Regions from separate parts of the Photorhabdus temperata genome, predicted to be linked through region 3. Evidence: predicted binding sites of a transcription regulator. Region 3 holds the regulator's gene; each other region holds the start of a gene.
The links. The regulator CRP, encoded in region 3, controls carbon source genes, mostly activating them, when cyclic AMP is high. The targets are predictions, from matches to a motif close to ATGTGANNNNNNTCACAT.

Region 1 (3,219 bases), on a different contig from region 3:
ATGTAGATATATCGTGGCCTAACATGTAATTACCCCGTAAGCCAATCAAGTTGCCAAATGGGTCTTCCACTTGACACATCCCCAGACCATCTTCAATAGCCATTGGACCTCGATACAGCCTGGCACCAAGTTGCTGAAAATGTTCAATTGCATCTTTAAGGTCAGGAACAGACCAATACATTACCGTACCTTTTTTACCTGCTCCTACTTTGTCATCAGCTTGCACAATTTCCAGCGAAAATCCGTTGATTTTTAGAACCGTAAAATCGAATTCTTCCAGATATACACTTCGAGCTTCTGGAAAAGCTTCTTTGTACCAATCAAGCCCTGCTTTCACATTGGGAACATGAATTAATAAAGCTATCGGCTTCAGATTGCATCTCCTTGTCGTTAAGTAACGCTATCTATAAAAATATAGGGTGGAAAAACCACCCTATGTGAACTCAATATCAGAGCTAACAACTTTTATATCCTGTGGTTCTAATAAAAAATAGTACCATTAATGCAAGTCACCGCGCTGCCACCGACCAAAATCTTACCGTCAGAGTGACTAAGCTGTAGACGTCCCTGACGGCCAAGTCTTTTGCCCTGTGATGAATGAACAATTTTATCGTTAATCATAGCGATTTTGTGGTAACGCATGAATGCAGCAACACTGCCGTTTCCACTGCCGCATACAGGATCTTCATTCACACCACATGAAGGCGCGAAAGAGCGCACTTCAATATCGGCTTCTCCCCCTTCCTGATAGGAGCCATAGAGACAAATCCCAGTGATGTTCATTTGAATGTCGTGCTCATGCAGCTTGGTATAATCAGGTTCCGCTGCCAGAACGGCTTCTGCTCCTGTGGTATGGGCGACAATCCAGCGAGCTCCAACGTCAATAAGTGCAGGGGCCAACGTGCGATCTAGCTGACAACCGAGAATGCTTTCGAGGAGATCTGTTTGCCCGGTACTGAGCGGTGTGATGGTCGGTTCTGGTAGTTCAAAGGTGATTGTTGTATGACCTTCTTGTGTTTCTGTCACGTTCAGTGTAATTAATCCCGCCTCACATTCCTGAATCAGTTGTCCCCTGCTCACCTGAATTAAGCCGGCTTCAAGAAGAGCATATGCGGTACCTATCGTAGGATGACCGGCAAAAGGGAGTTCACTGGCAGGTGTAAAAATCCGTACACGGTAATCTGCTAATGGGTTTTCTGCGGGGAGGACAAACGTAGTCTCTGAAAGATTGGTCCAGTTAGCAATATCCTGCATCTGTATCGGTGAAAGTTCCCTAGCATCCATGATAACGGCAACGGGATTTCCCTTGAAAGGCTGGTGAGTGAATACATCAACCTGCTTAAATGGTACGAAAGACATAAAATTTCCTTATATAGTGCCAAATTTGTAAGTGTGTCAGGGAATGATATTAAGAGCTGAAAATATGACAAAATGGTAGTTTGATGTCAAACAATCCATCATTATTATTAACGCAGTGGTTTATAATAAAAGAACAAAATCAATATAAAAATATGTGATGAAACTCCAAAAAACGAATTAAATTAAACCATTTGTGAAATAACACAATATTAATCTTAAGATCACTGTGTTTAATTCGTTCAAATAAATCAATTCCCCTATGGGGATTTTATTTTCATTTAATAACGTCAGGATATAAAACATGATTAAATTTATTTATACAAATGATAAAGAAAAATGGAAAGAAGAATCATCGATCACAAGAACGAATAAAAAAGCCAATTTAATTATCACCAACAAACGAGGTCGAAAACTAGACGGATTTGGTGGTTGCTTTAATGAACTTGGGATGAAGGCTTTACTCGATCTGGATAAAGAAAATAGAAAAATTGTTTTAGATAAATTATTTTCTCCGGATGGAGAATGTAAATTTACATTAGCCAGAATGCCTATTGGCGCCAGTGATTACGCTGTTTCTTGGTATAGTTTAAATGATATTGAAGATGATTATAGTATGGCATATTTCTCAATCCAAAGAGATAAAAGTCTACTTATTCCCTATATAAAAGAAGCTTTAAACAGACAACCAAATTTAAAAATATCGGCTTCACCATGGAGCCCTCCTGTATGGCTTAAAACTCATCAAGTATATAATTTTGGCAAACTAAAGAGTGACGCTCAAAGCCAGGATGCATATGCTTTATATTTCACAAAATTCGTCGAATCTTATCATAAAGAAGGAATTTCAATTGCTCAGGTCCATATCCAGAATGAAGTCGCGGCGGATCAAAAATTTCCTTCTTGTGTATGGAGCGGCGAGCAATTAAGAGATTTCATAAAAGAACACCTCGGTCCAAAATTTGAAAAAGATAATATCAAGACTGAGATTTGGTTAGGTACCATTAATTCACCTGAATTCTTTAAAGAAGTCGGTCAGGATTATGATAATTACGCAAACTGTGTATTACGTGATGAAGACGCCTATAGATATGTGAAAGGCGTTGGTTATCAATGGCAAGGGAAAAATGCTATTCAAAGAACAGTACAAAGCTATCCAGAATTAAAATATTATCAAACTGAAAATGAATGCGGTGATGGTAATAATAGTTGGGAATATGCCCATTATGTATTTACACTTTTCAGGCATTATTTAACTAATGGGGCTAATGGTTATTTGTATTGGAATATGGTATTGCATTCAGGTGGAGAAAGTAGTTGGGGTTGGAAACAGAATAGTATGATAAGTATTCCAATAGGTAAAAACGAAGTGATATATAATCCAGAATATTATGTCATGCGCCATTTTTCTGGTTTAATTTTACCTGATGCAAAACATATCGAATTAGAAGGCCATATGTCAGGAAATGCTGTCGCTTTCGAAAATAAAGAAGGTTCCATTATTGTTAATATAAATAACTCTTATCAAGAAAAGAAACTATTAAATATCAAACATAATGATGATGTTTGGCGTGTTTGTTTAGAACCCAATTCTATTAATTCGATTATTTTTCTCTAAATTATCATCATCTTGGTTTTTACTGGAGTATAAATCTTCTGAGTGGGGGTGATAGATTGGTTTTATAGGTATTCTATACGGTTTATCTGGGATAATTACCCCCTATTGATTCAATCATAGGTTATTATTAAAAATATATTTTAATATTTAATTTTCTAGGTGTTTTTATATCTGTCTCGATATTCTTTTGGTGTCATATTATAATTTCTTTTAAACATAGAATAAAAGTAATGTAAAGATGAATA
Region 2 (3,219 bases), on a different contig from region 3:
CGAATTGAATTGGGCGAATTTATCATCACGCAGATAGTCGATACCGTATACCGCAACTCGGCGATAGTCACCAATGATACGACCACGGCCATAGGCATCAGGCAAACCTGTTAGCACACCGGATTTTCGGCATTTTAGAATATCTGGCGTGTAAACATCGAACACACCCTGGTTATGCGTCTTACGATATTCAGTGAAAATTTGTTTCAGTTTAGGATCGAGTTCACGGCCATAAACTTTACATGATCCTTCCACCATTTTGATGCCGCCAAATGGGATCAGGGCGCGTTTCAGCGGGGCTTCGGTTTGCAGGCCAACGATAGTTTCCAGATCTTTTTCGATGTAACCCGCATCATGGGAGGTAATGGTAGCAGCAACATTAGTATCAAAATCAACCGGCGCATGAGTGCGGTTTTCGATTTTGATACCTTCCATGACTTTTTCCCACAGGGTATCAGTTGCTTTGGTCGAACCTGCCAGGAAAGATTCATCACCCTCATAGGGTGTATAATTTTTTTGGATGAAGTCACGAACGTTAACTTCGTTTTGCCAGTCACCCTGATTAAAACCTTGCCATGCGACAGAGAATTTTCCATTTAATTCACTCATGATACTTCTACCTTTTAATAATCGAACTTTTGAGAAACCCGGCGAGGGAGCTAATTAATGTTTTTGCTCGCTACGCAGATAAATGAACCAGTAAGTCAAACCCACCAAAATTGCGCCACCGATAATGTTACCGATAGTGACCGGAATTAAATTGTCAGTAATAAAGTGTGAAATGGTGAGTTGAGAAAATTGTTCGGGTGTTGTTCCCACATTGATCCAGAATTCAGTTGGTGCGAAATTCTTAATAACAATACCAAGCGGAATTAAAAACATGTTAGCAATACTGTGCTCAAAGCCGCTGGCGACAAACATGGCTACAGGTAAAATCATGACAAATATTTTGTCCATTAAACTCCGTCCGGCGTAACCCATCCAAACCGCGAGGCAAACCATCAGATTAGCGAGAATGCCTAAAAACAGGGCTTCAATAAACGTGTGGTGTACTTTATGGTCAGCTGTTTGCAGTACGTTCAGGCCCCATAATCCGTTAGCAACATTATATTGACCGGCAAACCATATCATTGCGACGAAAAATAGCGCGCCAATCAGGTTACCTAAATAAACGTTAATCCAGTTTTTAAACATTTGGTGCCAGGTTATCCGTCCGGTTGCTTTAGAAATAATTGTGAGCACAGTGGAAGTAAATAAGTCTGCCCCACAAACGACAACTAACATTAATCCGAGGGAGAAACAGATTCCGCCAACTAATTTAGCCAGCCCGTAAGGGACAGAGGCGGTTCCTGTGGTGGCGGTAATATAAAAGACAAACGCAATAGAAATAAAAATCCCGGCAGTGATGGCTGATATATAGGTTATTGCCGGATGTTTGGTGGTTTTATAAACACCAATATCATCGGCGATTTGTGTCATTACAGCAGGTGGCAATAAGTTAAAAGGGCTGTCAGCTCGCATACTAACATTCTCTTTATTATTCATTAGTTATTGTACGTAATGATAGTAACAAAGGTGCGTGGGGCTAAATTTGATATAGATCATAATCCTCAGAGCGCAAACGCTGTTTTGATGGGTTTGAATGGATAAAATGCTAATTAATTTATTGAGTTATGTGAATTAAAATTTTTTTAAATTTTATTGTATTTTTTTATTTACTGATTGAAAGGCCATTCAATCAGTAAAATTTCAGGTTAATTTGTTATTTATTTGTTGTTTTAAATAAACTTAATTTAACCTGAATTTTACTTTTAATAATAAATTATCTTTTCAGCCAAATTGAATATTATTTGGCGTTCCAGAAATGATTTTTTGCTTTTTGCAACTTATCATAAGCGGCTAATAAAGCCTGATGAGCAGACAGTGATTTTAAATCTGAATCGATTGACCACAGGCCATAAAAACAATTTTCACCGGAAATAGCCGCTGACGCTGCTTCAACAGCATCCTGTCCGTACATTTTTATGAATGCCTGGTAATATTGTGAAGGTTCTTTATCCGTTTCCAAAGCAAGTAAAAGCAGTGTTTGCAGACAGCGATAATAGTTAGCCCGTTCAGTTGTAAAGACTGAGGCGTTAAAATCCTGAGTCCACTCTACCCAAATCAGCGCTTGTTCCAGATCACCACCTGCCAGCGCTAACATGGATTTCAGTTCACCAATACGTAAATTGCTCCAGCCATTATCTTTACCAACAGCAATGCCAAGCAGTTCACGGACACGGGTAAAATCGTCCAGACCTTCTTCATCTAATTGCTCAAGCAGTGCCAGATATTCCTCCGGTTGCCATTGGCTATCCGGTAGCGCGAATAAAGTTTCACGCAGATGAATCCCCATGGTGTTATTGGCAATATGCAAATCTTCCACGGGATAAATATCAGACATACCCGGCACCAGAATACGGCAGGCATAAACACCAAGGTGTTCGTAGTCAGCAATATAAACTTCCGCATCCAGCTGTTTGAAGATAGCCATCAAGGTGGCAAATTCTTCTTCTGTGGTGCCGCTGAAATTCCAGTCAGCAAATGCATAATCAGCATCTTGCTTGAATAGATCCCAACTGATTAATCCACTCGAATCAATAAAGTGGGTTTCCAGATTGGTATGTTCCGCAACTTCTTCATTATCGAAAGTGGGGGCATTGAACACATCCAGATCTTTTAGACTGCGGCCCTGCAACAGTTCGGTAACTGTACGTTCCAGTGCCACACCAAATTCAGGATGAGCACCAAAAGAGGCGAAACAGGTACCATTATTGGGGTTAAACAGAACCACACAAATAACCGGGAATTGCCCACCAAGAGAAGCGTCATAACAATAGAGTGGGAAGCCTTCATCCTGTAATTTGTTAACTGCTTCAACAACCCCAGGATAACGACTCATCACTTCCTGGGGAATTTCTGGCAGGCTGATGCCTTCTGCGATAATCCGGTTTTTTACATAGCGTTCAAAAACTTCTGATAACCCCTGAACTCTGGCTTCATTGACTGTATTGCCTGCTGACATCCCATTGGAAACATAAAGATTGCCAATAATATTCATTGGTATATAAACGGTATGATGATCAGATTGACGGGTAAATGGCAGTGAGCAGATTCCGCGCTCTTCATGACCTGATTGCAAATCAACTAACTGACTTGCACATAAATCATTCTCAGGAT
Region 3 (3,219 bases):
TAAGTACCTTCACACCTATGATGACGCGGTTCCTTACAACCAGCTCCCCGGTACATTTACTCCGTGGGAAGCCTTGCCAAAGCAGACCGATGTGCTGTTTTATGAAGGCCTGCACGGTGGCGTGGTAACACCACAACATAATGTTGCCAGTCATGTCGATCTGCTAGTGGGGGTGGTGCCGATTGTCAACCTTGAATGGATACAGAAACTTATCCGCGATACCGGAGAACGGGGACACTCACAGGAAGCGGTGATGGATTCCGTTGTTCGTTCTATGGATGATTATATTAACTACATTACCCCCCAATTTTCCCGGACACATATAAATTTCCAGCGCGTCCCGACTGTTGATACGTCCAATCCATTTTCAGCCAAAGCCATTCCATCCCTGGATGAAAGTTTTATTGTCATCCGTTTCCGTGACCTCACTCAAATTGATTTCCCGTATCTTTTATCAATGTTACAAGGTTCATTTGTTTCAAGCATTAATACCATCGTAGTTCCCGGTGGAAAAATGGGACTGGCCATGGAATTAATTATGACGCCATTGGTACAGCGATTACTGGAAGGGGAAAAAATTTGTTGATTAAAACCTGGGATAAATCCAGAAAACTCAGCGTTTGAATCCACTTCTCATATTATTCAGTTAAAAAAACAGGTAACTGATATTAGTTACCTGTCGTTATTTTTCAATCAGGAAATAATATCTTACTCTGCCTCTTTAATTTCAAAGCTGTAGGTAAGTTCAACTGATTTCCCCAACATCAACGAAACAGAACAATATTTCTCTGCGGAAAGCGTGACGGCGCGTTCAACTGCTTTATCTGATAAATCCTTGCCGGTAACAATAAAATGCAGATTAATAGAAGTAAACAAGCGTGGCGCCTCTTCACGACGGCGAGAAGTTAATTTCACTTCACAATCTTTTATGTCATATCGACCTTTCTGCAAAATAGAAATAACATCAATCGTGCTGCAACCGCCAACTGCCATTAATACCATTTCCATTGGGCTCGGTGCCTTATCGCCGGCATTTCCATCCATCATTATCTGATGACCCGAAGACGACTCCCCCAAAAGAGACAACCCTTCAACCCATTTTACCCGCGCTTGCATAAGTACCCCTTAAGTCATTTTTTGCATCAAAGCCTACTCTTTCAGTATTAAACTGGCAATCTAATGAGCGGTTTATTGTGCTGAAACAATACAAGACAAGACAGAAGCCTTTTCCTGTGTTAAAAACAGAAGCAGGTCTGGGTATATATGGGTTAAGATCAATACTCAAGTTTCAAATTTCAGATAACCTATATAAAACCCTCACCTGTCGGTTTTTCAGCAAACTAATATGTTAAGCTAGTGTCTTTTAAGCCAGCCTGACGAGAAACTTTTAGGTTCTCGTGTTATTTAGGCAGCGATAACAACAGAGGATGAAGCGAATGGTTCTCGGCAAGCCACAAACAGACCCCACTCTTGAATGGTTTTTGTCACACTGCCATATTCATAAATATCCATCCAAAAGCACGCTTATTCATCAAGGCGAAAAAGCAGAGACGCTTTACTACATCGTAAAAGGTTCTGTTGCGGTTTTGATTAAAGATGAAGAAGGCAAAGAGATGATCCTCTCCTATTTAAACCAGGGAGATTTCATTGGCGAGCTTGGATTATTTGAAGAAGGACAAGAGCGTACAGCCTGGGTACGGGCCAAAAGCGCCTGTGAAGTAGCGGAAATTTCCTATAAAAAATTCCGTCAACTGATTCAGGTAAACCCAGATATTTTAATGCGTTTATCTGCCCAAATGGCAAGCCGTTTGCAAACAACTTCTGAGAAAGTCGGTAACCTGGCTTTCCTGGATGTAACCGGCCGGATTGCTCAGACTTTACTGAATCTGGCGAAACAACCAGATGCAATGACCCACCCGGACGGAATGCAAATCAAAATCACTCGTCAGGAAATTGGTCAGATTGTTGGCTGTTCCCGTGAAACGGTTGGCCGTATTTTAAAAATGCTGGAAGATCAAAATCTGATCTCCGCACACGGCAAAACAATTGTTGTTTACGGTACACGTTAATTCCTAATTAATCAGCGCATTATATTGCGCTGATTTTTATTTACACCAACTGACTAATTGCCTTCTCCAGCCGTTCCATCCCCTGGGCTATCTCCTCTTCACTGATAATCAGCGAAGGCGTGAAACGCAGTACATCATTACCGGCACTCAATAACATCAGACCATTTTCAGCCGCCAGTTGCAGGATCTCTTTAGATTTTCCCTGATACTGCGCTTTTAGTTCCGCACCAATCAGCAATCCCTTGCCACGGATTTCACCAAATATCGAATATTTTTGATTGATATCATTCAGAAAATTCACAATCAAATGATGACGTTTTTCAACACCATCCAAGACCTCTGGCGTATTGATAATGTCAAAAGCAGCATTTGCAACCGCACAAGCCAGCGGATTACCACCATAAGTTGTGCCGTGAGTTCCCGGCACCATCACCGAAGCGATATTCGCTGTAGTCAGCATAGCACTGACAGGGAAACCACCTCCCAGCGCCTTCGCTGTGGTGATAATGTCCGGCACAACATCATAATACATATAAGAAAATAACTTACCGGTACGGCCCATTCCACTTTGTACTTCATCAAATACCAACAATATCTGATACTTATCGCAAAGTTCACGCAACCCATGAATAAATGCGGGTGTCGCCGGCGTGACTCCCCCTTCTCCCTGAACAGGTTCTAATACAACAGCACAAGTATGGTCATCCATGACCGCCTTTACTGCATCTAAGTCATTAAAAGGCACATGAATAATATCTGCGGGTTTTGGCCCAAAACCATCAGCGTATTTTGGTTGACCACCAACAGAGACCGTAAACAGGGTACGACCATGAAACCCCTGATGGAATGCGATGATTTTGGTTTTATATGGATGGTAACGGGTAATGGCATAATGACGCGCCAGCTTAAATGCAGCTTCATTCGCTTCCGCTCCCGAGTTGGCAAAAAATACCCGCTCCGCAAAAGTTGCATCAATCAGTTTCTGCGCGAGTATCAAAGCTGGTTCATTGGTGAAAATATTACTGATATGCCAAAGTTTCTCCCCTTGCTGCTTTAAAGCATCCACTAACTCAGGATGACAATGCCCCAAAGCCATAACAGCAATACCACCGGCAAAATCAATATACTCTTTCCCTTGCTGATCCCATAC

Region 1: a site for CRP is predicted at 1,512-1,529, ahead of LGZ99_RS12515 (PhzF family phenazine biosynthesis protein). Genes of this name have one in related genera too.
Region 2: a site for CRP is predicted at 1,590-1,607, ahead of focA (formate transporter FocA). Genes of this name have one in related genera too.

The regions. Positions count from the first base shown of each region.
Region 1 is NZ_JAJAFX010000028.1:18,478-21,696, forward strand. It holds gene LGZ99_RS12510 (VOC family protein) at 1-337, opposite strand, end outside; gene LGZ99_RS12515 (PhzF family phenazine biosynthesis protein) at 481-1,359, opposite strand; gene LGZ99_RS12520 (glycoside hydrolase family 30 protein) at 1,661-2,974, shown strand; gene LGZ99_RS12525 (XylR family transcriptional regulator) at 3,130-3,219, opposite strand, start outside.
Region 2 is NZ_JAJAFX010000012.1:72,921-76,139, reverse strand. It holds gene pflB (formate C-acetyltransferase) at 1-609, opposite strand, end outside; gene focA (formate transporter FocA) at 664-1,521, opposite strand; gene ycaO (30S ribosomal protein S12 methylthiotransferase accessory factor YcaO) at 1,847-3,219, opposite strand, start outside.
Region 3 is NZ_JAJAFX010000027.1:51,279-54,497, reverse strand. It holds gene LGZ99_RS12270 (phosphoribulokinase) at 1-586, shown strand, start outside; gene LGZ99_RS12265 (OsmC family protein) at 709-1,116, opposite strand; gene crp (cAMP-activated global transcriptional regulator CRP) at 1,437-2,069, shown strand; gene argD (bifunctional acetylornithine/succinyldiaminopimelate transaminase) at 2,110-3,219, opposite strand, start outside.